4 regions of the Microbispora sp. CA-135349 genome follow, and region 1 is predicted to be linked to each of the others. Evidence: riboswitches for the same ligand, from Rfam matches in the RefSeq annotation. Region 1 holds a riboswitch; each other region holds the start of a gene.
What was found. A riboswitch is a leader RNA that binds a small molecule or an ion and turns the genes downstream of it on or off. The one in region 1 is predicted to bind cyclic di-AMP.
Positions count from the first base shown of each region.

Region 1 (7,204 bases):
CTGCGGGATGCTCATGTGGCGGGCACCCCGACCTTCATGCCCTCGGCGAGCCCGGCGCCGGTGATCTCGACCATGCCGCTGCCGAAGGCGCCGAGCTCGACCGGGACCACGCGGGTGGAGGCGCCCTCGACCACCTCGACGCCGAAGCCGCCCTCCCGCAGGGCCAGCAGCGCCTCCACGGGCACGGCCAGCACGTTCTCCCGCCGCTCGCTGACCAGCTCCACCTCGACGGGGGCCTTGTCGAGGCGGGTCTTCGGGGTCGTGCCCAAGGTGATGTCGACGTCGACGGTGCTGCCCTCGTCCTGTCCCTGCTCGGAAGGGACGGACTCGGCCACCGTGCCGACCGAGGTGATCCTCCCGGTGACCCGCTCGCCGCCGGGCAGTTCCACGGTGACCTTGGCGCCCTTCCTGGCCAGCGTCTGGTCGTCGGTGGACAGGTCCACGTGCACCAGCCGTCGTACGCCCGACACGGTGAGGGCCGGGCGTCCGGGCGTGGTCCTGTCGCCGACGTCGACCTTGGCGGCGGTCACCCGGGCGGCGGCGGGAAGGAAGACCACCTGGGAGGCGTCCACCTGCCCGGTCTCGGGCAGCCCGGCGTCGTCCTGCCACTGCTTGACGGCCAGATAGGTGGCGTAGCTGAAGTGGTCGTCCACGGTCAGGTCGTCTCCGTAGCCCAGGACCTTGAGGTTGCGTTCGAGCTGCTCGACGTCCGGGCCGTCGTCGACGCCCTGCCGCAGCGGGCGGTACATCGGCAGCGAGCCGTACATGAGGACCACCGGCCTGCGGTCGACCCTGAGCAGCGGGCGGCCGCGCCGGACGACCGCGCCCTCGGCGGGCGCCCAGGTGACCGTGCCGGAGGCGTCGGTGCTCACCTGACGCTCGCCGGAGTAGGTCAGGGCCCCCTCCACGGTCTTGGTGTCGATCAGGTCCTGGCGGGTGATCGACGCGGTGGCGGGGACCGGGGGCGCGGACGGCTCGGCCGCGCCTGCGCCGTCGCCGCCCGCCATGGCGACGGCGGTCCCCGCGGCGGCCAGGGCGAGGACTCCGGCCCCCGCGATCACCAGGCCCTTCCTCACGGCCTGCTCCCCGGCGCGAGCTCCTCGCAGGCCTTCTGCGCCTCTTCCATCGCCTTCTCCTGGCCCGGCTTGAGCTTGAACTGGATCCCTTGTCCGGGCGCCGGGTCGGGGATGTCGATGCCGTGCTCACGCATGCACTGGGCGAACTTGACCATGCGGTCGCGTACCTGGGGGTCGTCGCCGCCGAGCTTGTCGCCGACCGCGTCCTTCATGAAGTGCTCGCAGGCCTGCATGGCCTTGCGCATCACGGCCTCCTCGCCCTTTTTGCCCATGATGCGGACGCGGCCGTCGGGGCCGGGGTCGGGCATGTCCACGCCGTGCTCGCGCATGCACTGGGCGAACTTGAGCTGGGCCTCCTGCCGGTCGACGGTGCCCGGCGAGGGCTTCGTCGTCGCGCCCGTCGCGGTGCCGGGGGTGACGCCGGTGGTGGTGCCGGGGGTGGCGCCGCCCGCACTGGCGATCCCGTCGTCCGCGGGGGCCGCGCCGCAGGCGGCCAGTGCCAGCGCGAGCCCGAATGCCGGGCCCAGGGCGCGCAGCGGTCGTAAGCGCATGGGTCGCTCCTTCTTTCCCGGGGCGTTCGCCCGGGACGGGGCCCAACTTCAGCGGAGGCGGTGCTAAACGCGGATAAGCGAGATCCGTTTATCCGCGGCTAACACCTCCTGCGCCAGTCTCGGAGCCGAGCGGGAGGTTGGAATGCGGGTGCTCGTGGTCGAGGACGAGGAACAGCTGGCCCACGCGGTCGCCCGCGGGCTGCGGCTGCACGCGATCGCGGTGGACGTGGCCTGCGACGGCCGGGAGGCGCTGGAGCTGGCCGCCTACGTCGACTACGACGTGGTCGTGCTCGACCGCGACCTGCCCGAGGTGCACGGAGACGAGGTGTGCCGGGAGCTGGTCGGCGCCGGCGGGGCGAGCCGCATCCTCATGCTGACGGCGGCCGGGCGGGTGCGGGACCGGGTCGGGGGCCTGTCCCTGGGCGCCGACGACTACCTGGTCAAGCCGTTCGCGTTCGCCGAGCTGGTGGCCCGGATCCGGGCGCTGGCCCGGCGCACGCCCCGGGCGGTGCCGCCGGCGATCGAGCGGGCCGGGATCCGGCTCGACCCCGCCCGCCGCACGGTCGTGCGGGACGGGCGTCAGGTGGCGCTGGGACGTAAGGAGTTCGACGTGCTGCACGAGCTGATGAGCGCGTGCGGCGGGCTGGTCACCCCGGCCCGGCTGCGCGCGAAGGTGTGGGACGAGCACGCCGGCGCCGGTACCGGCGTGCTGCGCGTCACGATCACCTCGCTGCGCCGCAAGCTGGGCGAGCCGCCGGTGATCGAGAACGTGCCGGGCCGGGGGTACCGGCTGTGAATCGCGTCCTGTCCTTGTGGGGCGGGCTCGGTCTGCGGATGCGGCTCACCCTCCTGTACGGCGGGCTGTTCCTCCTGGCGGGGTCGGTGCTGCTGTGGTTCACTCACCTGCTGACCGCGCGGGCGCTCAACCAGCGGTTCGTGGTGGCGGTGGCGTCGAAGGTGACCGGCGCGGGCGCCCCCGTTGCCGTCCCCGGCGGCAGGCTACCCGACGGCGACCTGCTCGCGCAGCGGGTGCGGACCAATGTCGAGCAGGGTGCGGCGGACGTGCTGAGCGACGTGCTCAGGTCGACGGTGATCGTCATGATCCTGGTCGGGGCCGTCGCGGTGGTGCTGGGCTACCTGGTGGCCGACCGCGCGCTGCGCCCGCTCGACCGCGTGACCGAGACCGCGCAGCGGCTGTCGGAGAGCACGCTGCACGAGCGGATCGCCCTGCGCGGCCCGCAGGACGAGGTCAAACGGCTCGCCGACACCTTCGACGCGATGCTCGACCGGCTGCACCGGGTGTTCGACGCCCAGCGCCGGTTCATCGCCAACGCCTCCCACGAGCTGCGCACCCCGCTGGCGGTCAACCGTACGGTCCTTGAGGTGTCGCTGGAGGAACCGGCCGCGTCGGAGGACCTCAAGGCGCTGGCCCGCGCGCTGCTGGGCACGAACGCCAGGTATGAGCGGCTGATCGAGGGCCTGCTCATGCTGGCGCAGTCGGAGCAGGAGGTGACCTGCCGCAGGCCGGTCGACCTGCGGCAGGTCGTCCGTACGGTGATGGAGCAGATCGACCTGCAGCCGCGACGCGGGAAGGTGGTCGTCCACGAGGACCTGCGCCCGGCGGTCGCGCAGGGTGATCCGCTCTTCCTCGAGCGCTGCCTGTTCAACCTGCTGGAGAACGCGATCAAGTACAACGTGCGTGACGGGGAGGTCTGGGTCCGGCTGCGGGAGGACGAGGCCGGGGTGAGCGTGACGGTGGAGAACACCGGGCCCCTCGTCCCGCCGTACGAGGTGGACGACATGTTCGAGCCGTTCCGCCGGCTCGGCGGCGACCGCGTGCGCTCCGCCCGGGGGGCGGGGCTGGGCCTGTCCATCGTCCGGGCCATCGCCGTGGCCCACGGCGGCACGGCGGAGGCGCTGGCCCGGCCGGAAGGCGGCCTGGCGGTGACCGTGCGCCTGCCCGGGTGATCACGGGTTGCGCGCGCCACGGCGCGCCCCTGGTGATCACGTGGCGCGGCCCCTACCCACCCCCGCCCGCTTGGCGCATTCAGCACCGTAAAATCTGACTTGGTCTAACTTGACCGGTTTGACCTGGTCTATTACCTTTTAGGCATCTCAGGGCGCACTTGCTCATCTCAATGGTCAAGAAGCCCTCCTCAGACCGACGCGGCCGGCCGATACCGGCCTGCCGCCCGGCCGCCGAGTCCGCGTCCGCGGAGCCGGGGACCCACCTCTCCTGGGGTGAATCGGCATGCCTGCCGTAGGGCGACTTCCAGCCCGAACCCGTCAGCTAACCCGGTAGGCGGCATGGAAGTAAGGGAGTTCGCCCCACCATGCACGTCCTCAACACCTGTATGCGCGCTGCCCTCGCGGGCGGGGCCCTCGCCGCCACCGTGCTGGTCGCGTCGCCGGCCGCGCACGCCGACAACCCGCACGCCGGCAAGGGCCCGGCGGCCTCGCAGTCCATGGCCGAGATCGCCTCCACGCTGCCCAAGATCAGCGCGGCGGACGTGCTGACCCTGGCCAGGAGCCAGGTCGGGATCAGCGAGAACGCGGCCGGCGGCGGAACCAAGTTCCAGCAGTGGTACATGTCCTCGCCCCGCGCCCGTGAGACCCTCGCCCGCGACGGAGGCACCCTGAAGGGCTACCTCAACGCCGCCTGGTGCGACATGTTCGTCTCCTGGGTCGGCGACCAGCTCGGCATCGGGCCCGTCATGGGCTCCGACGCCTACACGGTCGAGCACGCCCGCTGGTTCGCCGACCACGGCCGCTGGGGTCAGACGCCCAAGCCGGGCGCGGTGGTGTTCTTCAACTGGAACGGCAGCAAGGACATCGACGACATCGTGCATGTCGGCTTCGTCGTCAAGGACAACGGCGACGGCACCATCCAGACCATCGAGGGCAACACGGGCGACGGCGGCGCCGTCGAGACCCGCACCCGCCCCACCTCGCAGGTGGTCGGGTACGGCTACCCGATGTATCCCGCGGACGCCTCCACCACCGCCTCCGCCTGACGGCCCGGCGGTCCGGCACCGGACCCCGAAGCGCGCCGGTGATCCCGGCGCGCTTCGCCGTTCAAGGGAGGGACCGGAGTGCCGCCGGCCATCGCTGTGCACTCGCACGCCGCGACCCGCGACGGGTTCTCGAACGGGGCTGTCCGGCCGGGCCGATCAGAGCGAGGATCGAGCCTCCGGCAGACCCGGAGCGCGTCAGGTGGCCTCGCCCAGCTGTGCGGCCAGCCGCTCCAGGCCGCCCCTGATGAGCTGCCCGTACTCGTCGTCGCCGAGCTCGCCGATCAAGGCCCGCGCCTGCTGGAGATGCTCACGGGCGCGGCCTGAGTCGCCCAGCTTGCGATAGCACTCACTCAGGTTCAGGTGCAAGGACGGATACAGGCCGGCCACGGAAAGTGGCACCCCGGCCTGGGCCACCCGCTCGTCGGTGACGAGATCGGCGGCGGCAAGCGCACGCAGATCCCACATCAGCTCCTGGTGCACGTCGTCCTGCACGTCGGCCATTGAGTGGGCGAGGACGCAAACATGCAGCGGGTCGCCCTGTTCACCGCCGATGTCGTCCCAGATCTGTGCGAACAGGTCGCGGGCGGCTTCACGCTGACCTTGGTGGTGATGCAACTCCACCCCCTGGCCGATCCGGGTCATCGTCGGGTCGGTGGTCATGATCATCTCCTTTGCCGACGCGGGCGATCGCGGTCACCCTAGTGCCTGACGTGTCCTGACGACATGTTCCTGCGGGCGGCCGTCGCGGTGCCCGCGACGGCCCCGGTCAGGCGCCGACGTAGGCCGCGAGGTGCTCGCCGGTGAGGGTGGAGCGGGCGGCGACGAGATCGGCCGGAGTGCCCTCGAAGACGATCCGGCCGCCGTCGTGACCGGCGCCCGGACCGAGATCGACGATCCAGTCCGCGTGCGCCATGACGGCCTGGTGATGCTCGATCACGATGACCGACTTGCCGGAGTCGACCAGCCGGTCCAGCAGGCCGAGCAGCTGCTCGACGTCGGCGAGGTGGAGGCCGGTGGTCGGCTCGTCCAGGACGTAGACGCCCCCCTTGTCGCCCATGTGGGTGGCCAGCTTGAGCCGCTGCCGCTCGCCGCCGGACAGCGTGGTGAGCGGCTGACCGAGCGTGAGGTAGCCGAGCCCGACGTCGGCGAGCCGGTCGAGGATGGCGCGCGCGGCCGGCGTGCGCGCCTCGCCGGAGCCGAAGAACTCCTGGGCCTCCTCCACCGGCATCGCGAGCACCTCGCTGATGTCGCGCCCGCCGAGCTTGTGCTCCAGCACCGCCGCCTGGAACCGCTTCCCCTCGCACTCCTCACAGGTGGTGGAGACCCCGGCCATCATCGCCAGATCCATGTAGATGACGCCGGCGCCGTTGCAGGTGGGGCAGGCGCCCTCGGAGTTGGCGCTGAACAGCGCCGGCTTCACGCCGTTGGCCTTCGCGAACGCCTTGCGGATCGGGTCGAGCAGCCCTGTGTACGTCGCCGGGTTGCTCCGCCGCGAGCCGCGGATGCCGCCCTGGTCGACCGACACGACACCCGCGCCGGCGGGGATCGACCCGTGGATGAGCGAGCTCTTGCCCGATCCGGCCACTCCGGTGACGACGACGAGCACTCCGAGCGGGATGTCGACGTCGACGTCGCGCAGGTTGTTCGCCGTCGCGCCGCGGATCTCCAGCGTGCCGGTGGGCGTGCGCACCGACTTCTTGAGGGCGGCCCGGTCATCGATGTGGCGGCCGGTGACGGTGCCGCCGGCCCGCAGCCCCTCGACCGTGCCCTCGAAGCAGACCATGCCGCCCGCCGTGCCGGCGCCGGGGCCGAGGTCGACGACGTGATCGGCGATCGCGATCATCTCCGGCTTGTGCTCCACGACCAGCACCGTGTTGCCCTTGTCCCGCAGCCGCAGCAGCAGGCCGTTCATCCGCTGGATGTCATGGGGGTGCAGGCCCGTCGTGGGCTCGTCGAAGACGTAGGTGACATCGGTGAGCGAGGAGCCGAGGTGGCGGATCATCTTGACGCGCTGCGCCTCGCCGCCCGACAGCGTGCCCGACGCCCGGTCGAGGGACAGATAGCCCAGTCCGATCTCCACGAACGAGTCGAGGAGCTGCTGCAACGTGGTGAGCAGCGGCGCGACCGACGGCTCGTCCAGGCCGCGGACCCAGTCGGCCAGGTCGCTGATCTGCATCGCGCAGGCGTCGGCGATGCTGATCCCCTCGATCTTGGACGACCGGGCCGCCTCGCTGAGCCGGGTGCCGCCGCACTCGGGGCAGGTCATGAACTTCACCGCCCGCTCCACGAACGCCCGGACGTGCGGCTGCAACGCCTCCTTGTCCTTGGACAGCATCGACTTCTGGATCCGCGGGATCAGGCCCTCGTAAGTGAGGTTGATGTTGTCGACCTTGATCTTGGTCGGCTCCCTGTGGAGCAGGTCGTGGAGTTCCTTCTCGGTGAAGTCGCGGATCGGCTTGTCCGGGTCGAAGAAACCGGAGCCGCTGAAGATGCGGCCGTACCAGCCGTCGACGCTGTAGCCGGGGATCGTGAGCGCGCCCTCGTTGAGCGACTTGGAGTCGTC
Region 1 covers NZ_CP192001.1:4,197,720-4,204,923, reverse strand. The annotation lists gene ACQPZZ_RS19605 (ABC transporter ATP-binding protein) at 1-15, opposite strand, end outside; gene ACQPZZ_RS19600 (efflux RND transporter periplasmic adaptor subunit) at 12-1,076, opposite strand; gene ACQPZZ_RS19595 (hypothetical protein) at 1,073-1,627, opposite strand; gene ACQPZZ_RS19590 (response regulator transcription factor) at 1,770-2,423, shown strand; gene ACQPZZ_RS19585 (sensor histidine kinase) at 2,420-3,595, shown strand; cyclic di-AMP (ydaO/yuaA leader) riboswitch at 3,815-3,946, shown strand; gene ACQPZZ_RS19580 (CHAP domain-containing protein) at 3,961-4,641, shown strand; gene ACQPZZ_RS19575 (hypothetical protein) at 4,837-5,301, opposite strand; gene ACQPZZ_RS19570 (ATP-binding cassette domain-containing protein) at 5,408-7,204, opposite strand, start outside.

Region 2 (7,204 bases), 4.1 Mb from region 1:
CCACACCGGGCTCACCCACCAGCACCGGGTTGTTCTTCGTCCGGCGGGACAACACCTGCATGACCCGCTCGATCTCCTTGTCCCGGCCGATCACCGGGTCGAGCTTGCCCTCCCGCGCGGCCTGGGTCAGATTGCGCCCGAACTGGTCCAGCACAAGCGAGGTCGACGGCGCCGACTCCTGCGGCCCGCCCGCCGCCGCCGGCTCCTTGCCCTGATACCCGTGCAGCAACTGGATGACCTGCTGACGCACCCTGTTCAGATCAGCGCCCAGCTTCACCAGCACCTGCGCCGCGACACCCTCACCCTCCCGGATCAACCCCAGAAGAATGTGCTCGGTGCCGATGTAGTTGTGCCCGAGCTGCAACGCCTCGCGCAGCGACAGCTCAAGAACCTTCTTGGCCCGCGGCGTGAAGGGGATGTGTCCCGACGGCGCCGACTGCCCCTGGCCGATGATCTCCTCGACCTGCTGGCGCACCCCCTCGAGACTGATCCCAAGACTCTCCAGAGCCTTGGCCGCCACACCCTCGCCCTCATGAATCAGACCAAGAAGAATGTGCTCAGTGCCGATGTAGTTGTGGTTGAGCATCCGAGCCTCTTCTTGGGCCAGGACGACAACCCGCCGCGCACGGTCGGTGAACCTCTCGAACATCTCGTCGCTCCTCACAGAGCGGTCAGGCGAGCACGGGAGATCCGGCCCGTCGTTCCGCATGGTAGCCCCGGCCCAGCGACCCGCTCCTTGGCAGAAGGGTTCCCCAAGCGAAGGGCGTTCATGCTCTATCCAACCCCCTGCCGGGGGTGACATGTTCCCGATACGCCGCAAGCGAACGAGGTTTTAAGGGAGCGCAAACACAATCGCGCGGTTATGCGATCGTCAGGTCCTCCGACGACCGCATAACCGCGCGATCAAGGGTGAAGTCAGGAAGCGTCCAGCAGATCTCGCCGTAGCGGGGATCGTCCAGGTGGATGCGTCTCGCAAGGCTGGAGGAGGAGCCAATAGCGGACCTATTGGCGATCTTCCCGGACCCGCGGAGTTTGCGCGCCCGGGAGTAATCCCCACGGGCAGGCGACAACGCGGCGAGACACCGCCTGGACGACCGATAGGCGGAAGATCTGAGGAACACCGCCTAGTGCGCGTCCTCGTACGCTTGGACGATCGAGGCGGCAATACGACCGCGCTCACTCACGGGGTGTCCGTGAGCCTTCGCCCAGGCGCGGATCTCCGCACTCTTCTCGCGGGTCATGGCTCGCTGCCCCCCGCCGCCCGCACCGCGACGACGCCCACGGGCCTGCCCGCTGTCCGCGCGCCGAGCGCTGCTGACGAAAGGCGACAGGGCGTCGCGAAGCCGCTTCGCGTTGCCGTCGCTCAGGTCAATCTCATATGACGTGCCGTCAATCGCGAAGGTGACCGTCTCATTGGCCTCGCCGCCATCGAGATCGTCGATGAGAATCACCTGCGTGTGCTTGGCCATCCGGCAATCCTTTCGCAGCCCATAGTTTGATTCGTCAGCCAAACATATACCCGGTTTCCCCTGGCTGACAATTCAAGATTGCGGATTCTCAGGAACCTCTGAGTCCGGTGACTTCTCGCGTGGCTCCCGTGTCGTGCCGAGGCCGGCCGCGTCGGAACGTACCAACTTTACGATGCCGTAGACGACCGCACCGGCGACGACCACGGAAGGTATCAAGGCGGACAATACCTCTGTCATTCTGCCTCGCTCGTGCCGGGGGTGCCATTGGGTGCACCCGACGAAATTCCGAGGACGTGGCAAGGCTGCCGGCCTCTAGCGTGGGCCGGGCGCCCCGATACGACCATAGCGCCGGGAGGGACCAGACGTGCCTTCCGGGGTGCCCCTGGAGGGCCGGGGTAATCCTCGTCTCTCCAGCGGCCTTACCGGATGCACTCGAAATCGTACCCAAAATGCCGACCCGGGCGGTCACCGATCCCCGCCGTCCCGCCCTTTCCTCCGACCGCGCACTTCCGGCGCGACGGCGGCAGGCCGGGCCGCGCATCCTCGGGTTCACGCAGGCCCATGCCGCAGCCGCAGGTGACCGGCTCGCCGACCAGGACGAACACGTACGGGCGGGCGAGCGCGAAGCGGCAAACAGGCCCTCTGGAAAAGGCCGGACGGGGGACGTACGACCGTTGTAGAGCCCGGTGAAACGAGGAGCCCGCGTCACGACAGCCGGATCTTCACAAGGGGCACGAGACCCTTCTCGTACGGCACGCACGCCTTGTGAGGATATACGCGCAAGCAGATCGCCATGGCCCGGAAGCCTCGTAAAAAGAGAGGACCGGCCGGTTCGATCAAGATCGACGAGCGGCGGCCTGAAGATCGAAAAAGGAGCGGGACACAATCACGCGGACGTCCCCGGCGGCCCGGCGTCCGAGTTTCGCCCGGCCAAACGATGCCCCGCATTCCACGGACGCCGCCTGCGCCGCGTAGAGCGGGCGGGCATCCGGGAGCACCATAAGGGCCCGTGCGGCTCCATACGGCCCCATAAGCGTCCCTGGCGGTTCCTTAAGCCGTCCGTGGGCGGATATGGCCCGGACGGGGGCGGGAAGGCGAACCTTAAGGATTGGCGCCGGGGGGCGGTCTCACGGTCATTGGGCACCTCTCGGGGACGGTGAACCCAAGCATGGCATGCCCGGGCGGCCCCGCATGGATTTTCCGTCACAGCCGGATGCCGGCGGCTGGAGGACGCCATAGCGATCGCATACAAAAACGGGGCCGATGGTCGGTTCCATCGGCCCCGTCCGCAGTCGTTACTTGACCTTGACCACCACGGTGCGGGCGACCTTGTCATGCAGCGCCTGGTGCAGCGGCTTGTCCCACAGCAGCCACAGCGCATTCACCAACGCGAAGACGCCCGCCAGATACTCGATGAGAGGAATCCAGCGCACCAACTGCGGCCCCCACATCACGCCGGCGCGCTTGGCGACGACGTCGGTGGGCAGGCCGCCGTCGAGAGTGCCGCCGATCGGGACGACCTTGATCCCCATCGCGATCTTTCCGAGCGTCTGCCCGCGCGAGCGCAGCATGAGGAACTCGTAGCCGACCATCACGAGCCCGCTCAGGATCGAGACGAGCAGTGTGGCGAGGAAGAGGCCGCTGGCCTCGGTGACGGCCCCGGTACTCAGGTTGATGCTGGCCGAGGAGTAGACGACCGCGAAGATCACACCGTTGAGGATCAGGAAGGGGATTCCCACGATGACGCCGTCGATCAGGCGGGCGACCAGGCGCTGCCACCACTCCGCGAGCGGAGCCGGGGCGCCGGGCGGAATCGGCCCCGCGGCCGCGTACGGGTGGCCGAAGCCGGGCTGGCCATAGCCCTGCTGGCCGTACTGCTGCCCGTAACCCTGCTGCGGATCCGGCTGCGCGTACTGCTGCTGGCCGTACCCCTGCTGGGCGTACTGCTGCTGCGCGTAGCCCTGCTGCTGGCCGTAACCGCTCTGGGACGACTGGCCGTACTGCTGCTGGGCCTGCTGGCTGTAGTCCTGCTGCTGGCTGTAGTCCTGCTGCTGGCCGTAACCGCCCTGGGACGACTGGCCGTACTGCTGCTGGGCCTGCTGGCCGTAGTCCTGCTGCTGGCCGTAGCCACCCTGGGACGACTGGCCGTACTGCTGCTGGCCCTGCTGGGCGCCGTAGCCCTGCTGACCGTAGTCCTGCTGGCCGTAACCGGGCTGCTGGCCGTAACCCTGCTGCTGGCTCTGCTGGGCGCCGTAGCCCTGCTGACCGTAGTCCTGCTGCTGACCGTAGTCCTGCTGCTGGCCGTAACCGGGCTGCTGGCCGTAACCGGGCTGCTGGCCGTAGCCCTGCTGCTGGCCCTGCTGGGCGCCGTAGCCCTGCTGACCGTACTGCTGCTGGCCGTACCCCTGCTGGGGGTACTGCTGCTGCCCGTAGCCCTGCTGCTGGCCGTAACCGCCCTGGGCGGGGTCATAGCCGGGCTGCTGCTGCGGGCCCGTCTGCCCGGGCTGGCGATAGCTGACGACCGTGACGTCGGGGTCGTAGTCCTGGGCGGGTCTGTCCGTGCCGTACCCGGGGCTCGATGACGGCGGTGGCGTTCCGTCCGACTCGTCCTGGGGGTACGGCGGCTGTCCGGTGCTCACCGTGTCACCTCGTTTCGAAGACGCATGCGCCGCACGTCTGTAGCACACGCTGATATTGCTAAAAGTAGCGACAGGTGTATCAACAGTCACCTTTGCAGGGGCCGACAATCGGCGTCAAAGATCACAAACCGGCGTTCATCAATGGCGATCGAGGTGCAGCAGCATTCGGGTGTTCCCCAGCGTGTTCGGCTTGACGTGCTCCAAGTCGAGGAACTCGGCGACGCCCTCGTCGTACGACGCGAGCAGTTCCGCGTACACCTCGGGGGAGACCGGGGTGCCCTGAATGGGCCTGAAACCGTGCCGGGCGAAGAACTCGACCGCGAAGGTGAGGCAGAAGACCCTCCGCACACCGAGGTCCCTGGCGGTCTCGATGAGCGCCGCGACGATTTGATGGCCGATTCCCCCGCGGCGCGCCGCGGGATCCACCGCCACGGTCCTGATCTCGGCCAGGTCCTCCCACAGCACGTGCAGCGCGCCGCAGCCGACGACCTGACCGCCGATCTCGGCCACCCAGAACTCCTGGACGTCCTCGTACAGCGTCACCGTGCTCTTCTTGAGCAGACGGGGACCGACTCCCGAGTACGCGTCGACAAGGCGCCGGATGGCCCGGACGTCGGGCGTCCTGGCCCGGCGCACCGTCACGGCGGTGGCGCCCTCTCCGGTGGGCGTCTGCGCGGCGACCTGCTCCATGAGCGGCCAGCCTAGCCGGACCACGGGCGATCCTCACCGTCGGCGTCCAGCGGCATCACGGATAACGGTCATACCCAAATGCCACACTCGACATGGGGCCTGACTGTACGTAGCCGCCAGGATACGGACGGACGACCCGCCCGCTCGGCGGCAGCAGTTCCGGTTCGTCCCATTTTTCCCGCGAGCCCCAGCAGCCAATACAAAGACTCAGATGCGCTCAAACCCAGGTGAACACGGACGTACCAGTGCCGAACTCGTGACCCGGTTGTGATCAATCGGTTGTCAAACGTAGACGGGTTTCGGAGTTCTGGTTGAGCAAGAACTCGCCGTGCACTATCGTCCTGCGACGATGCCGGTCATCGTGCACGCTCACGGCGGCCGGGCGCCGAGTCTTCGAAGCACCGCGTGCGGAGGGGAGCCGGGGACCCAACTGCAGGATCAGGATCGGTTCGATCTCAGATCGTCAAGGGGTGAATCCGTCAAGGTAGGGCTACTCCGGCCCGAACCCGTCAGCTAACCCGGTAGGCGCTCAGTAGCGCCCCGCCGAGCGGTCCCGTCCCGATGACGCGGGCCCGCCCCGGGGCGCATGTGGGAGAGGAGCTCGGTTGCGCATGCGTGGAGGACGGTCGGCGGGCAGGCACGCCCGCGGCCGACAGTCCGGATCCGGCACGGCCGGTCCGGGTGCAATCCGCCGGTTGGCGTTCGTCGGCGTCGCGCTCACCGCGATCACGTTCGGCGCCCCGGTGGTCCGCGCCACCGCCGACCCGAAGCCGAGCCTCAAGGAGCTCACGGAGCAGGTCGAGAGCCTCTACACCGAGATCGAGAGCCTCACCGAGCAGTACAACGGCGAGCGCGTGCGCCTGAAGGCGGCCGAGCGGTCCGCCGAGCTCGCCAAGAAGAACCTCGCCAAGAGCGAGGCCGAGCTGGAGGTCCGCCGGCAGAAGGCGAGCGCTCTCGCACAGCACTCCTACATGACCAACGGGCTCGGCGGCGCCCTCGCGCTCATCGGCGGCGACGGCGACCCCAGGGACTACCTGGACCAGGCCACCACGACGTACGCCCTGGAGCTGCAGGGAAGCCAGGAGGTCGCGGAGGTCACCAAGGCCATGGACGCCGCCGCGCGGGCCAGGCAGAGCGCCTCCGCCCGGCAGGCCGAGGTCAAGAAACTGCTCACCGGCCTCGACTCCCGGCGTGACAAGATCACTAAGTTGATCAAGAAGACCGAGAGCAGCCTCTACCGGCAGGTCTCCCGGACGGTCGGCAGCGAGACGCGCAGCAGGATGTCGTTCCCCATCGTGGGCGACGGCAAGGCGGCCCAGGCGGCGCGCTGGGCGCTCAGGCAGCAGCTCAAGCCGTACGTGTGGGGCGCCGAGGGGCCCGGCTCCTTCGACTGCTCGGGTCTGGTCATGGCGGCCTACCAGGCCGTCGGCGTCAGCCTGCCGCACTACACCGGCGACCAGTGGACGGCGGGCACGCACATCTCCCGTGACCAGCTTCGCCCCGGCGACCTGGTGTTCTTCTACTCCGACCTGCACCACGTGGGCATCTACATCGGCGGCGGCTACATGATCCACGCGCCGCGCACGGGAGACGTCATCCACATCGCGAGGATCGCCGGGCGGCCGTTCGCGGGAGCGGTGCGGGTCGCCGACTGAGTCGTCCCGAACCGAGGGCGTGGGGTGGAACCGGGTCGCCGACGGAGTCGTCCCGAAGCGAGGGCGTGGGGCGGAACGCGGTCAGATGAGACGGCGGCGTGCCGCCCAGGCGACGGCCTCGATCGCGGTCGCGACGCCGATCCGGTCGCAGATGCCCCGCAGCCGGCGCCGCACGGTGCGGCCGCTGACATCGAGACTGCGGCCCACGCGATCGGCTGTCACACCCTTGGCCAGCTCCGCGAGGAGAAGCAGGTCCTCTTCGGTGAGACCGGCACGGTCAAGGTCCGAGGCGGGATTGCCACCTCGGTAGACGACCTCGGGAACACCCATCGTCCGCCCTCCCCCACGACGATGATTCGTCGGCCCACCCTTCAGGGACGGTAAACGCCTGCCACGAAGGTCGTCAAGGTGCGGAGTCGGCCCGCCGGTCGTACGTCTCCCGGGCCGCCTCGACATCCTCCATGTGGACCTCGGCCCAGTTCTTGATCGCTTTCAGCAGCGGCATGAGACTTTCACCCAGGGGCGTGAGCCGGTAGTCGACCCGGACCGGCACCGCGGGAGTGACCGTGCGGGAGACGAGGCCGTCGCGTTCCATCGTCCGCAGCGTCTGCGTGAGCATCTTCTGGCTGACGCCCGCGATCGTCCTCGCCAGTTCGCTGAAGCGCCGCGGGCCGTCGGCGAGCGCGGTGAGCGCCAGGCTCACCCACTTGTCGCTGAGCGCGTCGAGCAGCTGCCGCGACGGGCAGGCCGC
Region 2 covers NZ_CP192001.1:8,336,402-8,343,605, forward strand. The annotation lists gene ACQPZZ_RS38410 (ATP-dependent Clp protease ATP-binding subunit) at 1-649, opposite strand, end outside; gene ACQPZZ_RS38415 (histone-like nucleoid-structuring protein Lsr2) at 1,125-1,469, opposite strand; gene ACQPZZ_RS38420 (RDD family protein) at 2,765-4,108, opposite strand; gene ACQPZZ_RS38425 (amino-acid N-acetyltransferase) at 4,247-4,798, opposite strand; cyclic di-AMP (ydaO/yuaA leader) riboswitch at 5,188-5,341, shown strand; gene ACQPZZ_RS38430 (NlpC/P60 family protein) at 5,494-6,453, shown strand; gene ACQPZZ_RS38435 (LuxR C-terminal-related transcriptional regulator) at 6,535-6,783, opposite strand; gene ACQPZZ_RS38440 (winged helix-turn-helix transcriptional regulator) at 6,857-7,204, opposite strand, start outside.
Region 2: linked by a shared signal. The riboswitch ahead of ACQPZZ_RS38430 (NlpC/P60 family protein) and the one ahead of ACQPZZ_RS19580 (CHAP domain-containing protein) in region 1 are both predicted to bind cyclic di-AMP.

Region 3 (7,204 bases), 2.4 Mb from region 1:
CGCGTCCCTCCGACGAGCCCGGCAAGCTGCGCAGCGTCTCCACCGGTCCCTGGCAGGGCCTCATCGAGAACGCGCGGGCGGTCGCCTCGGAGGAGATCCGGCCGGGTGACGAGAACCGGGTCTTCTACCGGAAGCCCTGGTGGCAGAAGGTCATCGTCATGACCGGCGGCCCGGCGATGAACTTCGTGCTCGCGTTCGTGCTGTTCGCCGTCGTGATGATGGGGTTCGGGGTGCAAGAGCAGACCCCGGTCGTGTCCTCGGTGTCCAAGTGCGCCATCCCGGCCGCTCAGGCGGAGCAGCACCGCGACTGCAGGGAGAACGATCCGCTGACGCCCGCCGCGAAGGCCGGCCTGCGTCCCGGCGACCGCATCGTCGCCATCGGCGGCGCCCCGGTCACCAACTGGGAGAAGGCTCAGGGCCTGATCCGGCAGCACGGCGCGGGCGCGACGACGCTCGGCATCGAGCGGGGCGGGCGGCGGATCGACGTGCGGATCGATCTGATCGCGCAGGACATGCCCTCGCTGACCGACCCCGGCAAGGTCGACAAGAACGTCGGCTTCCTGGGCGTGAGCCCGACCACCGTCGTCGAGAAGAAGGGCCCCGGCTACGTCGTCGGGCAGATGTGGGACCTCACCGAGCGCACCGCCGTCGCGATGGTCAACATTCCCAAGAAGATGGTCGGCGTGTGGAACGCCGCGTTCTCGGGCGGGAAGCGCGACCCGAACGGGCCGATCGGCATCGTCGGGGCGGGCCGGATCGGCGGGGAGATCGCCGCATTGGACATTCCGGTCGAGAACAAGATTGAGATCTTCATCCGCCTGCTGGCCGGGATCAACCTCGCGGTGGGCGTGTTCAACCTGATTCCGCTGCTGCCACTCGACGGCGGGCACATCGCGGGCGGGCTGTGGGAAGGCCTGAAGCGGGCTCTCGCGCGGGTGCGCCGCCGGCCCGTCCCCGGTTACGTGGACGTGGCCAAGGCGCTCCCGCTGACGTACGTCGTGGCGGCCCTGCTGGTCGTGATGGGAGGCCTTCTCATCTACGCCGACCTCGTCAACCCGGTCCGCCTGTCCGGCTGAGCCGTGCCTGTCCGGCTGGGCTCCGCCGGCAGCCGGGCTACTCGCCGGTCACGCCGTCGATGCGCTCACGCAGCAGGTCGGCGTGTCCGTTGTGGCGGGCGTACTCCTCGATCATGTGGCACATGATCCAGCGCAGCGAGTTGTGGCGGCCGTCGCGGGTCGGGGTCCGCGCGATCACGTCCAGGTCGGCGCAGGCCGCTTCGGCCGCCCGTGCGTGCTTGATCTCCTCGCGCCAGGTCGCGAAGGCCTCCTCCGCGGACGCGGTGTCCACGTTGTCGAACTCGCCGTCGGGGTCGTCGTCGCTGTAGTAGATGCCGTCCAGGTCCTCGCCGTTCAGCCGCCGCCGGAACCAGGATCGCTCGACGTCGGCCATGTGCCGTACGAGGCCGAGCAGCGACATGCTGGAGGGCGGCACCGAACGCAGCCGGAGCTGTTCCTCCGTGAGGCCCTCACACTTCACCGCGAGGGTCTCGCGATGCCAGTCCAGCCAGGCGCGCAGCATGGTGCGCTCGTCCGCGGTGACAGGGGGATCGATACGTGTGTCGGTCATCAGGGCATCCTGCCCGGCCGGCGGCGCGTAGTCACCTCAATTAGAACCCGCCGGCCAGGAGGTTCCCGGCCGTGATTCGAGCAGGACGAGGCGCGAAACGAGGACTCCGGCCGGTTCGAGCCCGGCCTGCCGAGCTGCTGCAATAAACGCCGGTGATCGGCTCGCCGGCGAGAACCCGGGCCGCCACGGCCGCCTGCTCACGCCCGCGTGCCGTCAGAGGCGCCGCAGGAACAGCCCCGGCAAGACCGGCGGTGACGTTCTCGGATTCGGCATGGCGCAGACACCAGACGCGCACCCCATCGCTGATCACCGCACGGGCCCGATCACGAGAATTCCCGCCTCTGCTCTCCTCGCGTGCCGGCGCTCGATCGAACGACGCCCGGCCCGTCGGTCGGCTGCCGGTGAGAGATCTCCGTTCACGCAAGGACAATAGCTCGATCCGCACGAGCGCCGAGAACAAGTTGACCGGGTTCATTGGTGAAGGGCGGAACGTGACCGGCTTGACTCGAATATGTATGAATTTCCTACTTGGACTTGTTCATAAGTGGCAATCGAGTAAGAATCAGTTCAGCCTTCAACTACTTGGTCGGAGGGTTACTGCACGGATGAGGAGAGGCATGAAGCGCACCATCCCCGTTCTCGCCGTCACCGCCGGCGTCCTCGGCGCCACGCTCACCGGCATCGGTCCCGCGTCCGCAGCCCCCACAGTCGACTGCTCCACCGGCGGGTACACGCGGGTTGTGAATAGTTACGTCCCCACCAACGTCGAGCGGCCGGCGGTGGACGGTCACAGCTACAACATCGGCGGTTCGTTGGCGTACACGTACGAGGTCTGCCTCGACATCCCGGACACCTCGACATTCACGATCGAGGTGCGGATCTGGAATAACGGAACGCAGAGCGTGTTCGTGGACGACCGGCCCGGGGACAAGGTCTTCCGCTACTCGATCGGCGCCAACAGCTTCTGGCAGGTCTACGGCACGATGACCGGGCCCGGCAGCACCTACATCTACTACACCTGGAACGAGAAGCAGCTCCCGGCCTGACCCGGAACGGGCCGGCCGCCTCGCTCGGCGAGGGGGCCGGCCCAGAAGCGGCTGAGAAGTCCGGCAGAGGCCTGGAACCGGCGGTTCGGTACATCGAGATCTGATCCGTCCCCCTGAAGCTTCCGCGCCTGCCGGCGCATCACCCGTGCGATCGGGAGCCGGACACCATGGGGGCAACTCCGCGGCCTGCTCGGGCGTGTGCTGGTGGGTGCCGGTGTGAAGGGCTGTGAGGTCCTGTTGCTGTGCTTCGCTGCCGTGCCTCACGTGCCGGAAGCTCGGCGGAGGCGATGCAGGGTCAGGACAACACAACTCTGGCGTCCGGCGGCAGGCCGAAAGTTCTGCGCGCCTCAGGGTAGATGCTGTTTTCCATGTCCCACCCGGCGCCGGCCAGCTCTATTGCCCGGGGTGCGCCCTCCGGGGAAAACAGAGCGCGCGTCGAAGACGCGTACTCGGCGCCGTCCGCCGGCTCATCGACGTGCCGCACGGCGAAGCGTCCGTTCACCGACTCCATCGTCAACAGCAGCGGCACGCAATAGCCGGTGCCGCTGACGAGCTTGTCACCTGAGCGGGCCAACTCCTCGCACCGGGCCACAAGTCCGACCAGAAGGCGAGCATCTTTCCGGCGAACCTCGATGAGGTCCTCCTCGCAGAACATACGGGGATGCAAGACCGACTGGGCAGCGGCCAGATAGTTGCCTTCGTTGCGGACGGGGTCTGTCTCCAGAAAGTGGTCAGCCGTTGCCGTGAGCGCCGTACGCGTCGAAGAATCGACCGAGATGACCTGTTCTGAGGCGGTGCCCGGCAAATCCGGCCCGGACAGCCGCGGGATCAACACGACGCCTCCGGCGACCGCGACAACCAGTACGACGATCGCCCACGCAAGCGGTCGTCTGCTCAGGCGCGTCACGGGCCTCTCTCACGATCATCAAGCTGAAACACCGGAATCGTAGCTCCTTGACGGTTCTGTCCGCCTATATCACCCATAATGATCCCTGCTCTCGTTCGTTGTCGTCGCGTGCCGGCGTTTCCCACCGTCATGTGCCTCCAAAGTGTCCCGGCCCGCACATACAATCCGGACGTGTCGGACTCCCGCATTCGCCGCCGCGCTTTGATGCGTCTCGCTCTGTGGTGGGCTGCTGGTTACGTCGCTACAGCGGGAGCGCACCTCTTCGCCGACAAGGCGTCCCTCGCGGACTCCTTACTGACGAGCACGGGTACGTTGATCTTCGTCGTTCCATTCGGCATCGTCATATGGTGGCCCGAATTACGCGGCCGAGAGCCTGATGAAAAAGGCCGTTCCTCCGGCGGAGACGCTGGAGATCACACGTCGTAGGTCTGATCCGCCCTGCTGGCCTGCGGGCTCAGTACATCGAGATGTGGACGTGGTCGTAATGGTTGGCGGTGATGCCGCCGCGGTCGGACATGGTCCGCCAGCCCGGATGGCCGAGGTTGTAGATGCGCTGCTGCCAGATCACGTACATGACGCCGAGTTTCGGTCCGTTCTTGATGGCCCAGGCGGCGAGGCTGTCGCCGAGCGCCTTCATCTCGGGGGAGGGCATGGCGCCGCCCGAGCTCATCATGAAGTCGCAGGCGCGCCCCAGGGGATGCTCGCCGCTGTCCTCGGCGCGGTAGCAGCCGACCGGGAACCGCAGATCGAAGTACTTGCCGACCTCGGCCCGCATGAGCCGCATCCGGGGCGTGATGTTGTCGGAGCCGCCGGGCAGTTCCGGCGCCCACGAACCACCCGACCGCTTGCCCGGGGCGACGGGGATCAGGGCGTCGAGCTTGTCCTTGATCTCGTCGATGAGATCCTCGGCGTCCTCGCGCTGTCCGGCGACCTCGGCGGCCTGCGACTTGAGCTGTTCGGTCAGCGTCTCGGCGGCCTCGGCGGCCCGTTGCCGTTCGGCGCGCACCTGGTCGAAGCGCGTGAGCCTGGCGGCCTGCTCCTCCTTGAGCTGGTAGTTCAGCGCGGCGGTGTTCATGTCGGGCAGCACCATCGCGCTCTCGGCCTGGTAGCGCAGCCCCGCCATCTGCCGCACGGCGTCCCTGGCGGCGCTGTAGTCGGCCTCCGCCTTGGCCAGCCGGCCGCGCGCCGCCTTCTCCTCGACGCGGGCCTTGGCGAGTGCGACACGTTTGGCGTTGTAGTCGCCGATCAGCCGGTCGACCTTCTTCCGCAGGTCCGACAGTTCTTTCTTGAGCTGCTTCTCCGTCGGTCTGGGATCGGCGGCGCCCGGAACGGCCGCGCCGAACACGAAGACGGCGGCGCTGAGCACGCCGGCAGCCAGGGGGAACGCGCGGGGCAGAGCCCACTCCTCTCCATCCGCCGACCGGGTTAGCTGACGGGTTCGGGCTGGAGGAGCCCGGGCAGGCGACTGCCTTGACCCCAGGTGCGTGGTTGGGTCCCCGGTTCCCGGGCGGGGCGCCCGGGATTAGGCCTACCGGCTGTGACAACCGGTGCCAGGGATACTAGTGGTAAAGAAACAGCGCTTGCCACCCAAGTCGCAACCATCCGGAGATCAAGCCGTTACCACCTCGCGGAGCATCCGGGCGGCCTCCTCCGGGAGCACGTCGTTGACGAAGGCGCCCATGGCGCTCTCCGACCCGGCGAGATACTTCAGCTTGTTCGGCGCGCGCCGGATCGTGAAGAGCTGGAGGTGGAGGTAGGCCATGTCGCGCCGGAAGACGACCGGCGCCTGATGCCAGGCCGCGACGTACGGCATGACGACGCCGAACAGCCCGTCCAGGCGGCGCAGCACCTCGATGTAGAGCGGAGCGAAGGCCGACCGTTCCTCCGGCGACAGGGCGGGGATGTCGGGCACCTGACGGTGCGGGTAGAGGTGCACCTCGAACGGGTAGCGCGCGGCGGCAGGGACGAAGGCGGTCCAGTGCTCGTTGGCGGCCACCACCCGCGGTCCTCTCCGCTCCGCGGCCAGAACGTCCGCGAACAGGTTGCCGCCCTGGTGGCGGGCGGCGGCGTCCAGCATCTGGCGCGTGCGCGGCGTGACGTACGGATAGGCGTAGATCTGGCCGTGGGGGTGCGGCAGCGTGATGCCGATCTCGGCGCCGCGGTTCTCGAAGCAGAAGACCTGCTCCACGCCGGGCAGCGAGGACAGCTCGGCCGTGCGGTCGGCCCACGCCTCGACGACCAGCTCGGCCTGCTCGTCGCTCAGGGAGCTGAACGACGCGTCGTGGTCGGAGGTGAAGCAGACCACCTCACAACGCCCGATCCCCGGCCGCACCTCGCTGAGGCCGCCCACCTGCTCGTACGCGCCCGTGTTCAAGCTGAACGACGGGAAACGGTTCTCGAACACCGCCACCTCGTACGGCGAGGGGATCTCCGAGCCGGGATGGCCCGGGCAGAGCGGGCATTCGTCGGCGGACGGCAGATGGGTGCGGGTCTGGCGGTGGCGGGCGACGGCCACCCACTCGTCCATCAGCGGGTCGTAGCGCAGTTCGGAGGCGAGCGGACGCGGCGGCAGGTCCCGGGGGTCGGCGGCGCTGTGATCGGCGTCGTCACGCCGGTCGAAGTAGATCAGCTCACGGCCGTCGGCGAGATGGGTGATGGTGCGCTTCAAGAGCGGTCTCCAGCTTCACGGTGCGGTGTCGGTGTCCCGGTGGTGTCGGTGTCGCAACCTGCTGCCGGGCGTCCGGTGAGCGTGTCCGGTGTCGTGGTTCGGCCCGGTGTCACAGTGCGGTCTCCAGCTCGGTTCCCCCGGTCTCACCGGTCTCACCGGTCTCCCCGATTTCGCCGGACGGATCGGCGAGGAGGAGCTCGCCGGCGTTCTCCGACAACGCGGTGCGTGCCTCCTCGGGCAGGCTCACGTCGCTCACGACCACGTTGGCCTCGCCGAGAGCGGCGATCGTGCTGATACCGATCGTTCCCCACTTGGTGTGGTCGGCCAGGACCACGAGCTGCTGGGCGGCCGCGACCAGGGCGCGGTCGGTCTCCGCCTCCAGCAGGTTGGGCGTGGTGAAGCCGGCCCGGACGCTCATCCCGTGCACTCCGAGCATGAGCGTGTCGACGTTCAGGGAACGGACCGCCGCCACGGCCACCGGGCCGACCAGGGCGTCGGACGGGGTACGGACGCCTCCCACGAGCACCACGGTCTGGTCGGGCCGACCGGCGCGGTGGAAGACGTCGGCCACCTGGACGGAGTTGGTGATAACGGTCAGTTCGGGCACGTCCACCAGGTGGTGGGCCAGTGTCCAGGTGGTGGTCCCGGCCGACAGGGCGACGGAGCTGCCCGGCCGCACGAGCATGGCGGCCCTGCGGGCGATGGCCTCCTTCTCGGCCTGCTGCCGGACCGACTTGACCGCGAAACCCGGCTCCTCCGTCGAGCCGGTGCCGGTGGCGGTCGCCCCGCCGTGCACCTTGACGATCAGGCCGCGCTCCGCGAGGACCTCCAGGTCGCGGCGGATCGTCATGTCCGAGACCCCGAGGTCGCGTACGAGCTGCGCGACGCGCACCCCGCCGGTTCTGCGCACCCTCTCCAGGATCGCCTGCTGCCGTTGCTGGGCCAGCATCCACCACT
Region 3 covers NZ_CP192001.1:6,632,384-6,639,587, reverse strand. The annotation lists gene ACQPZZ_RS30465 (M50 family metallopeptidase) at 1-1,076, shown strand, start outside; gene ACQPZZ_RS30460 (DinB family protein) at 1,114-1,626, opposite strand; gene ACQPZZ_RS30455 (histidine phosphatase family protein) at 1,667-2,101, opposite strand; gene ACQPZZ_RS30450 (hypothetical protein) at 2,244-2,672, shown strand; gene ACQPZZ_RS30445 (hypothetical protein) at 2,968-3,579, opposite strand; gene ACQPZZ_RS30440 (coiled-coil domain-containing protein) at 4,034-4,945, opposite strand; cyclic di-AMP (ydaO/yuaA leader) riboswitch at 4,980-5,118, opposite strand; gene galT (galactose-1-phosphate uridylyltransferase) at 5,189-6,247, opposite strand; gene ACQPZZ_RS30430 (DeoR/GlpR family DNA-binding transcription regulator) at 6,357-7,196, opposite strand.
Region 3: linked by a shared signal. The riboswitch ahead of ACQPZZ_RS30440 (coiled-coil domain-containing protein) and the one ahead of ACQPZZ_RS19580 (CHAP domain-containing protein) in region 1 are both predicted to bind cyclic di-AMP.

Region 4 (7,204 bases), 1.3 Mb from region 1:
CCGGTGTCCCGCCGAGAGGATGGCGCGTTTCCCCGGGTACGGCCGGGCACATGGGCGAGAAGGACAAGAAGGAAGAGCCGTCGGTGGGCGACGAGGTCACCTGGAAGAGCCACGGCGGCGAGGCGGCCGGCAAGGTCGAAAAGAAGATCACCGAGCGCACGGAGGAGGCGGGCCGCACCGTGGCCGCCTCACCCGAGGACCCGCAGTTCCTCGTGCGCAGTGAGAAGAGCGGCGGGACGGCGGTGCACAAGCCGTCGGCCCTGCATCCGAAGGATAAGGAGTGACGTGACCGCCGGCAGGGGACGGATCGCGGCCGAGTCCGGCCGGGCGGTCGACGTGTCCGTGGCCGCACCGAATCGGTGACCCGCGAGAAGCGGTCGGAGGAGATCGGTCAAGCGAAAGATCGGCCGAGTGGGAGATCAGCCGGACGGGAAATCGGCCGGGCGGGTCCACGGGCGCGCACCGGGGGTCGCGCCCGCCGCCCCGGCCGTCCCCGGCTCAGTTGAGCGTCTTCTTCCAGTGGAAGCCGCCGGGCAGGTTCACGGTGAGGGTACGCCGCCCGTCCGCCGTCTTCGTGACGCGGAAAGCGCGTCCGCCGAAGCTGTGCCCGACGCCGCCGCGCGAGAGGTTGAGCCTGAACGGTCCCATCTTGATCGATTTTCGGTAGCTCCAGCCCATGACTTCTCCAAGGTTGTCCGTGCCTCCGCGACTACCCGCAAAGACGATCAGCACACCGGATCAGCTCCGTTTACGACCGTGCCGATGGGTATGGGCTGGGAATGGCCCGAGCTTTCGGGCCGCCAGGAACGTGCCGGGAATCCCGAACGGGCGCGAAGGTTCACGGTCCCCGCCGCGTCCGCGGGTTCCGTGCCTGCCCGCGAAGATGCCCGCCCGAGACCGGAAGGAGTGACGCCATGGGACACGCCGGAGTGATGCTGGAGACCTATCCCGCCGATCTCGGCGGTGTGGACAGGCAGGTGCTGGCCAACTGCATCGAGGCCTGCTTCGACTGCGCGCAGACCTGTACGGCCTGCGCGGACGCCTGCCTGAGCGAGCACGCGGTGGCGGAGCTCGTGCGTTGCATCCGCACCAACCTCGACTGCGCCGACATCTGCGCGACGACGGGCCGGGTGCTGTCCAGGCACACGGGCTACGACGCGGACCTGACGCGGGCCCAGTTGGAGGCGTGCGCGCAGGCCTGCCGCAGCTGCGGCGACGAGTGCGGTATGCACGCCCACGTACACGAACACTGCCGGGTGTGCGCCGAGGCATGCCGGCGCTGCGCCCAGGCGTGCAACGAGCTGCTGGCCGCGCTCGGCTGAGCGTTTGCCCGATGCGATGACGTACCGGTGAGAGAGACCGTGTAAAAACGGTTCCTATGGCAGAAGAAGGGGACGACGAGCCGACCGGCGACGACCTCGAGGCCGTCACCGCCGCCGTGCTCACCGCCTCGCGTGTGCTCGTCGCGATCTCCGCGCGGTCTCTCGCCGCCGCTGAGGACAGGGTCACCCTGCCCCAGTTCCGCATGTTGCTGGTTGTGGGACAGGGCCAGACCAAGCTGGTGACGCTGGCCGACAGGCTCGGTGTGAATCCGTCGACCGCCATGCGCATGGCCGACCGCCTCGCCGTCGCCGGTCTGATGAAGCGCGAGGTCAATCCGCACAACCGGCGGGAGACGCTGCTGCGGCTGACCGACAACGGACGGCGGATCGTGGACGAGGTAACGGCCCGGCGCAAGAAGGAGATCACCGCGATCCTCACGCGGATGCCGGCGGCCCAGCGGCGGGCCCTCATCGTCGCGATGCGGGAGTTCAACGACGCGGCGGGCGAACCGCCCGCCCGCATCGCCTTCCCGCTGGGGTGGCCCGGCCCGTCCTCCTGATCGCCGTGTCGGGCGGGCCCTCGGCGTCGCGAACCCTCGCGGGCGGCCCGGCAGCGGGGCCACAGCAGGTCAGCAGCGGATCAGCAGCCGGAGGCGGCGCAGGCCCCGGGGATGAGCCCGGGGGCTCCGTCGGCGCCCGAGGGCACCTCACCCCGGTCCTGGCCGGCACCGCCCTTCGGGGCACCGCCCGTCTTGCCCGACGAGCCGGTCCCGGCCCGGCCCGCTCCGGCGCTCTTGCGACCGGACGAGCCCCCGCCCGAGGAGCCGGAGGCGGTGTCCGCGCCTCCTCCGGCGGATGCCTGCGCTCCACCGGAGCCGTCTCCGCCGGACCCGATCGCGCCCTGGTCCGACGAGCCCTGGTCCGGCGAGCCCTGCGCGTCCTGTCCGTCCCCCGCAGCGGCGTCGTCACCGGAGGAACCGGCGGAGCCGGCGGTATCGCCGTCCTGTGCGGGGGCCGCCGACTGCTGCGTGCCGCCCGCGGCGGGCGGACCCAACGGGTCCGAGCCGCTGGCGAGCGCGTAACCCGCTCCCCCGGCGGCCAGCACGGCGACCAGGGCCGCGGCGGCGATGATGAGGGGTTTTCTGTTCTTCGGCCTGGTCGCCGGCTCCTCCTGACTGGAGAGGACTTCCTGCCGGAACCGATCATCCTGGCTCGTCTGCGAGGGGACGTGCCCGTGCATGTGAGACAACTCCCAGCGGTCGTTTCGGGGGAAAGCTCCACGGCTTCCGCGGGTGGCTGCCCACCTTAGCCCCACTGGTGACCAAATCTCACAAAGAGCACCAAACAATCATGAATTCCCCAGGGTTTCCTCTGGTCCGGGCACGCCCCGCACCAGCTCAGCGGCTGTGCGTCGCGGCGCTGTGGCAGTCGGTGTACGTGTAGGGGTTGTCGAGAATCTCCGTTTCGGGGATGTCGGGGTTCATCCCCTTCTGCCACGCCTCCTCGCCCAGCGTCACACGCAGATACTCGACGGTCCGCTCCACCTCGCGGCGGGCCGCGGCGAGGTCCACGCCGACAAGGCGGTGCTCGTGCTTCACCACGCGACCGTTCACGAGCACCGTGTGCACGTCGCCGCGCCGCGCCTGGAACGCGACATGCTCGTACGGATCGAGCACAGGCGGGGAGCACCCGCCGGACGGGGTACGACGGGCAAGGGGCGGGCACATCCGCCTTGACGCAGGTTCGGCGGGCGCCGCCGCGGGCGAGGGGCCCGTTTCGCCCGGCGGGCGGGGACGCCACCGATTCACGCCGAGAGCGCGAGAGTGGAGGTGCCTGCCATGAGGGGACGCGCTCTGCCGGCGGCCCTGCTGGCGGCCGGTCTGCTGACCGGCGGCGCGCGGGGCGCCGCTCTCGCCGCGACGACCCCGGTTCAGACGCCGACACCGACGCCGACACCGGCTGCACCGGTCGGCACGACTCTCGCCACCGATCACAACGAGCAGGACGTCATGTTCGCCCGGATGATGATCCCGCACCATCGTCAGGCGGTGGAGATGGCGAAACTGGCCGAGGGACGGGCGTCGGACCCCCGGGTCGTGCGGCTCGCGGAGCGGATCGAAACCGCCCAGGCCCCCGAGATCCGGACGATGAGCGGCTGGCTCACGGCCTGGGGCGAGCCGGTGCCCGGCGAGAGCCCCGCGCCGGCGCACCAGCACGCCATGCCCGGCATGATGTCCCCCGAGGAGATGCGCCGTCTCGAAGGGCTGTCCGGCCGGGCCTTCGACCGGGAGTTCCTCTCGATGATGATCCGGCACCACGAGGGCGCGGTCACCATGGCGCGGGACGAGCTGCGCGGCGGGGTCTACGAGCCGGCCCGGCGGCTGGCGGCGTCCGTCGTGTCCACGCAGTCGGCCGAGATCACGGAGATGAAGCGCCTGCGGGGATGAGGCGGACGACGTGGGCGGCCGCCGACGGTGTCAGACGGTGCTCGGGCGACGGGCGCCGTCTCCCCCTCCGAGTGCCGGAGCGCCGGACGCCGCCGCATCGACGAACGCCGCATTGACGGGGGCCACATCGACTGACGCCGGACCGCCGGACGCCACATTGACGGGCGCTGGATTCACGGACGCCCGCGCGGACGGGCGAGCGGCCTGCGTCGTGGCCCCCACCGTGGCACGCGCCGTGGCCCCCACCGTGGCCCCCACCGTGGCACGCGCCGTGGCCTGCGCCGTGGCCCGTCCGGGACCACGTTTGCGGTGCCGTCCGCCGGAGGTCGCCGCCGCGGCCTTGACCCGGAGCCCGGTGACGGCGGTGGAGACGACCGCGAACAGCAGGCCGGCCGGCAGGACGGCGTCGCCGGGCGACCACACGACGCCGGGGGACTGCCCCTGCGTGGCCGCCAAGTTCCTGATGGTGAGCCCCACCGCACCCGGGACGCTCGCGTGCACCGCCGCCACGGGCTGGATCGTCACCGGCGCCTTCGGCGTGACCTTGACCTTGCGCGGCAGGCCGTACCCGACGATCTTGCTTTTGTCGCGTACCTTGCGCTTCAGCCACACGCCGTCGACGTTGCCCTCGATCGTGTGGACCTTTCCGTGGACGACCTTCTCGACCACGCCCACGTGGTCGATGTCTCGGATCTTCTTGGACCCCGACCAGTCGAAGAAGACCACGGCGCCCGGCTCGGGCGTGCCGCTCCACGCGTCGTGCTCCTTGAACCACTTGGCGTGCCGTGTGGTCAGCGCGAACTCGCCGACGCGGTCCTGTACGCCGGCCTGGTCCGCCGCCCAGGAGACGAACATGTCGCACCAGGGGGCGGTCTTGAAGTCGGGGTCCTTGGCGATGGTGTCGGCGTACCATTCGCCGAACTTCGTGTGTTTCCCGGCTCGTTCGCGGTAGCCCAGTTCCGGGCGGACGGCGTCGAGCAGCTGTCGTGCTATCGGATCGGTGGAAATCGCGGGCTCCTCATGGCGCGCTTCGAGACATGACGAACCGGCCCGCGGGCGTGACGGCAGGGCGGCATCACCACGTGACGGCACGGCGGCCGGAAGACACGGCCGCGGCGGGGCGGGATCAGAAACGGGAGACGTGGCAGCCCGTCACGGGCGCGCCATCACCCCGGAAGCCTGGAGACGTTCCAGGGCGGGCATGTGGACCGGGTGACGGACCCGGACCGGGTGGGCAGGTGGAGCGGACACTCCACGCGCTCTCCTCTCCTTGGCCGCCTACCGGGTTAGCTGACGGGTTCGGGCCAGGAGTAGCCCTACCGGATGGTCCGGATTCACCCCAGAAAAGGTGGGTCCCCGGTTCCCGGGATCGATGACGTCCGGGATTCGGCGGTCGCCGGTCGTCCTCGGGTTGAGGACCGCTCACCGGCGTGACACACGGGAAGCTTAGTAGATAACAAGTAAGACACGGCCAAAAACCCGGCAAACAGCCCGATTCCTGCTGCGGTCGGCCGAAGTTTCCCGCAGGTCCCCACGGTCGCGGGCAATCAACCGTGAGATGCGCCACAGGGGGCGCCGACGGCCGGGCGGGGCCTGTAGAGATCACCGCTGTCCGACCACGTGGGTAGCCTTACGGTCATTTCGGATCGACCTACAGAAGGGACCGGGCAGTGCTGGACGACGCCGGACTCCAGGCCCTCCGGGAGGCGGCGCGGCTGTCTCCGGACAACCTCCCCCTACGGCGGCACCTCGCCGGGCAGCTCCTGGCCAAGGGGTATCTCGCCGACGCCGAGGCCGAGTACCGGGCCGCGCTCCTGCTGTCGCCCAGGGACCCGGACGTGGTCGCCGGTCTGGCGGAGGCCTTCGTCCGGCAGAGCTCCTACGGCGCCGCGCTGTCGGCGCTTCAGCCACTCCTGGCCGAGCCCGGTTTCCCGCCGCGGATCGGGCTGCTCGCCGCCAGGGCGCTGCTGGGCGAGGGTGACGTGCCGGGCGCGGCGCGCCGCTACCACGACGCGGTCTCCCGCGATCCGTCGCTGTCCGACCCCGGCCTGGCCGCCCGGCTGGAGCCGCAGCCGGCCACGCCGTACCAGACCCAGACACAGCAGAACCAGGCGCAGCAGCCACAGGCGCAGCAGGCACAGACACATCAGCCACAGGCGCAGCCCGGCACGCCGTACGCGCCGGGGCCGCCACCCGGCCCGGCGTACCCCCCACCCGCGTACCCCGCACCGGCGCACGACGGCGACGTGGAGGTCCAGCGCTCCGGTGTCACCTTCGCCGACGTGGCGGGAATGGAGGCGGTCAAGGAGGCGCTGCGGATGAAGCTCCTGCTCCCCGTCCAGCAGCCCGAGCTGTTCGCCGCGTTCGGCAAGCGGGCGGGCGGCGGAGTGCTGCTGTACGGCCCTCCCGGCGCGGGCAAGACCCACCTGGCGAGGGCGGCGGCGGGAGAGCTCGGCGCGTCGTTCATCGACGTCGGCCTGGCCGACATCCTGGACATGTACATCGGGTCCAGCGAGCGCAACCTGCACGCCACGTTCGAGATGGCCCGGCGCAACCGGCCGTGCGTGCTCTTCTTCGACGAGGTCGACGCGCTGGCCGCGCGCCGCTCGGACATGCGCCAGGCGCACACCCGCCAGCTGGTCAACCAGTTCCTCGCCGAGCTCGACGGCGTGGACGAGAACGCCAACGACGGCGTCCTGGTGCTGGCGGCCACCAACGCGCCCTGGTACATCGACGTCGCGTTCCGGCGGCCCGGCCGGTTCGACCAGCTGGTGTTCGTGCCGCCGCCCGACGCCGCGGCCCGCGCCGCCATCCTGCGCATCCTCTGCCGCGACAAGCCGCTGGCCGAGATGGACTACGACGCCGTGGCCCGGGTGACGGACGGGTTCGTCGGGGCGGACCTCAAGGGCGTCGTCGACCGCGCGGTGGAAACCAAGCTGCATCAGTCGATCAGCGCGGGCCGGCCCATCCCCCTGTCCACACCCGACCTGCTGGCCGCGGCCCAGGCGGTGCGGCCCACGGCCGTACGCGAGTGGCTGACCACCGCGCGCAACTACGTCCTGCACGCCAACGACTCCGGCGCCTGGGACGAGCTGATGCCCTGGATCAACGGCACATCCAACGGCGCGTTCGGCGGCAAGAAGGGCGGCAAGGGCAGGTGGTGATGGCCGCGGCGCCGCTTGAGCGGGCGCGCACGCTGCTCACGCTGAACCGCCCGGCGGAGGCCGAACGGGAACTGCGCGGCCTGCTCGCCCGGGAGCCCGAGAACGTCGACGGGCACGCCTTCCTCTCCGTGGCGCTGACGCAGCAGCACAGGGCGTCCGAGGGGATCGGCGAGGCCACCGAGGCCGTGCGGCTCGCGCCCGACCACTGGTTTCCCCACTACGTCGCCGGGCACGCGTACCACCGGGCGGGGCGACCGCACGAGGCCGTCGC
Region 4 covers NZ_CP192001.1:5,483,904-5,491,107, forward strand. The annotation lists gene ACQPZZ_RS25215 (DUF2945 domain-containing protein) at 51-284, shown strand; gene ACQPZZ_RS25220 (DUF4236 domain-containing protein) at 499-732, opposite strand; gene ACQPZZ_RS25225 (four-helix bundle copper-binding protein) at 915-1,322, shown strand; gene ACQPZZ_RS25230 (MarR family winged helix-turn-helix transcriptional regulator) at 1,379-1,882, shown strand; gene ACQPZZ_RS25235 (hypothetical protein) at 1,963-2,562, opposite strand; gene ACQPZZ_RS25240 (hypothetical protein) at 2,720-2,998, opposite strand; gene ACQPZZ_RS25245 (DUF305 domain-containing protein) at 3,161-3,769, shown strand; gene ACQPZZ_RS25250 (CHAP domain-containing protein) at 3,800-4,861, opposite strand; cyclic di-AMP (ydaO/yuaA leader) riboswitch at 5,029-5,171, opposite strand; gene ACQPZZ_RS25255 (AAA family ATPase) at 5,440-6,933, shown strand; gene ACQPZZ_RS25260 (tetratricopeptide repeat protein) at 6,933-7,204, shown strand, end outside.
Region 4: linked by a shared signal. The riboswitch ahead of ACQPZZ_RS25250 (CHAP domain-containing protein) and the one ahead of ACQPZZ_RS19580 (CHAP domain-containing protein) in region 1 are both predicted to bind cyclic di-AMP.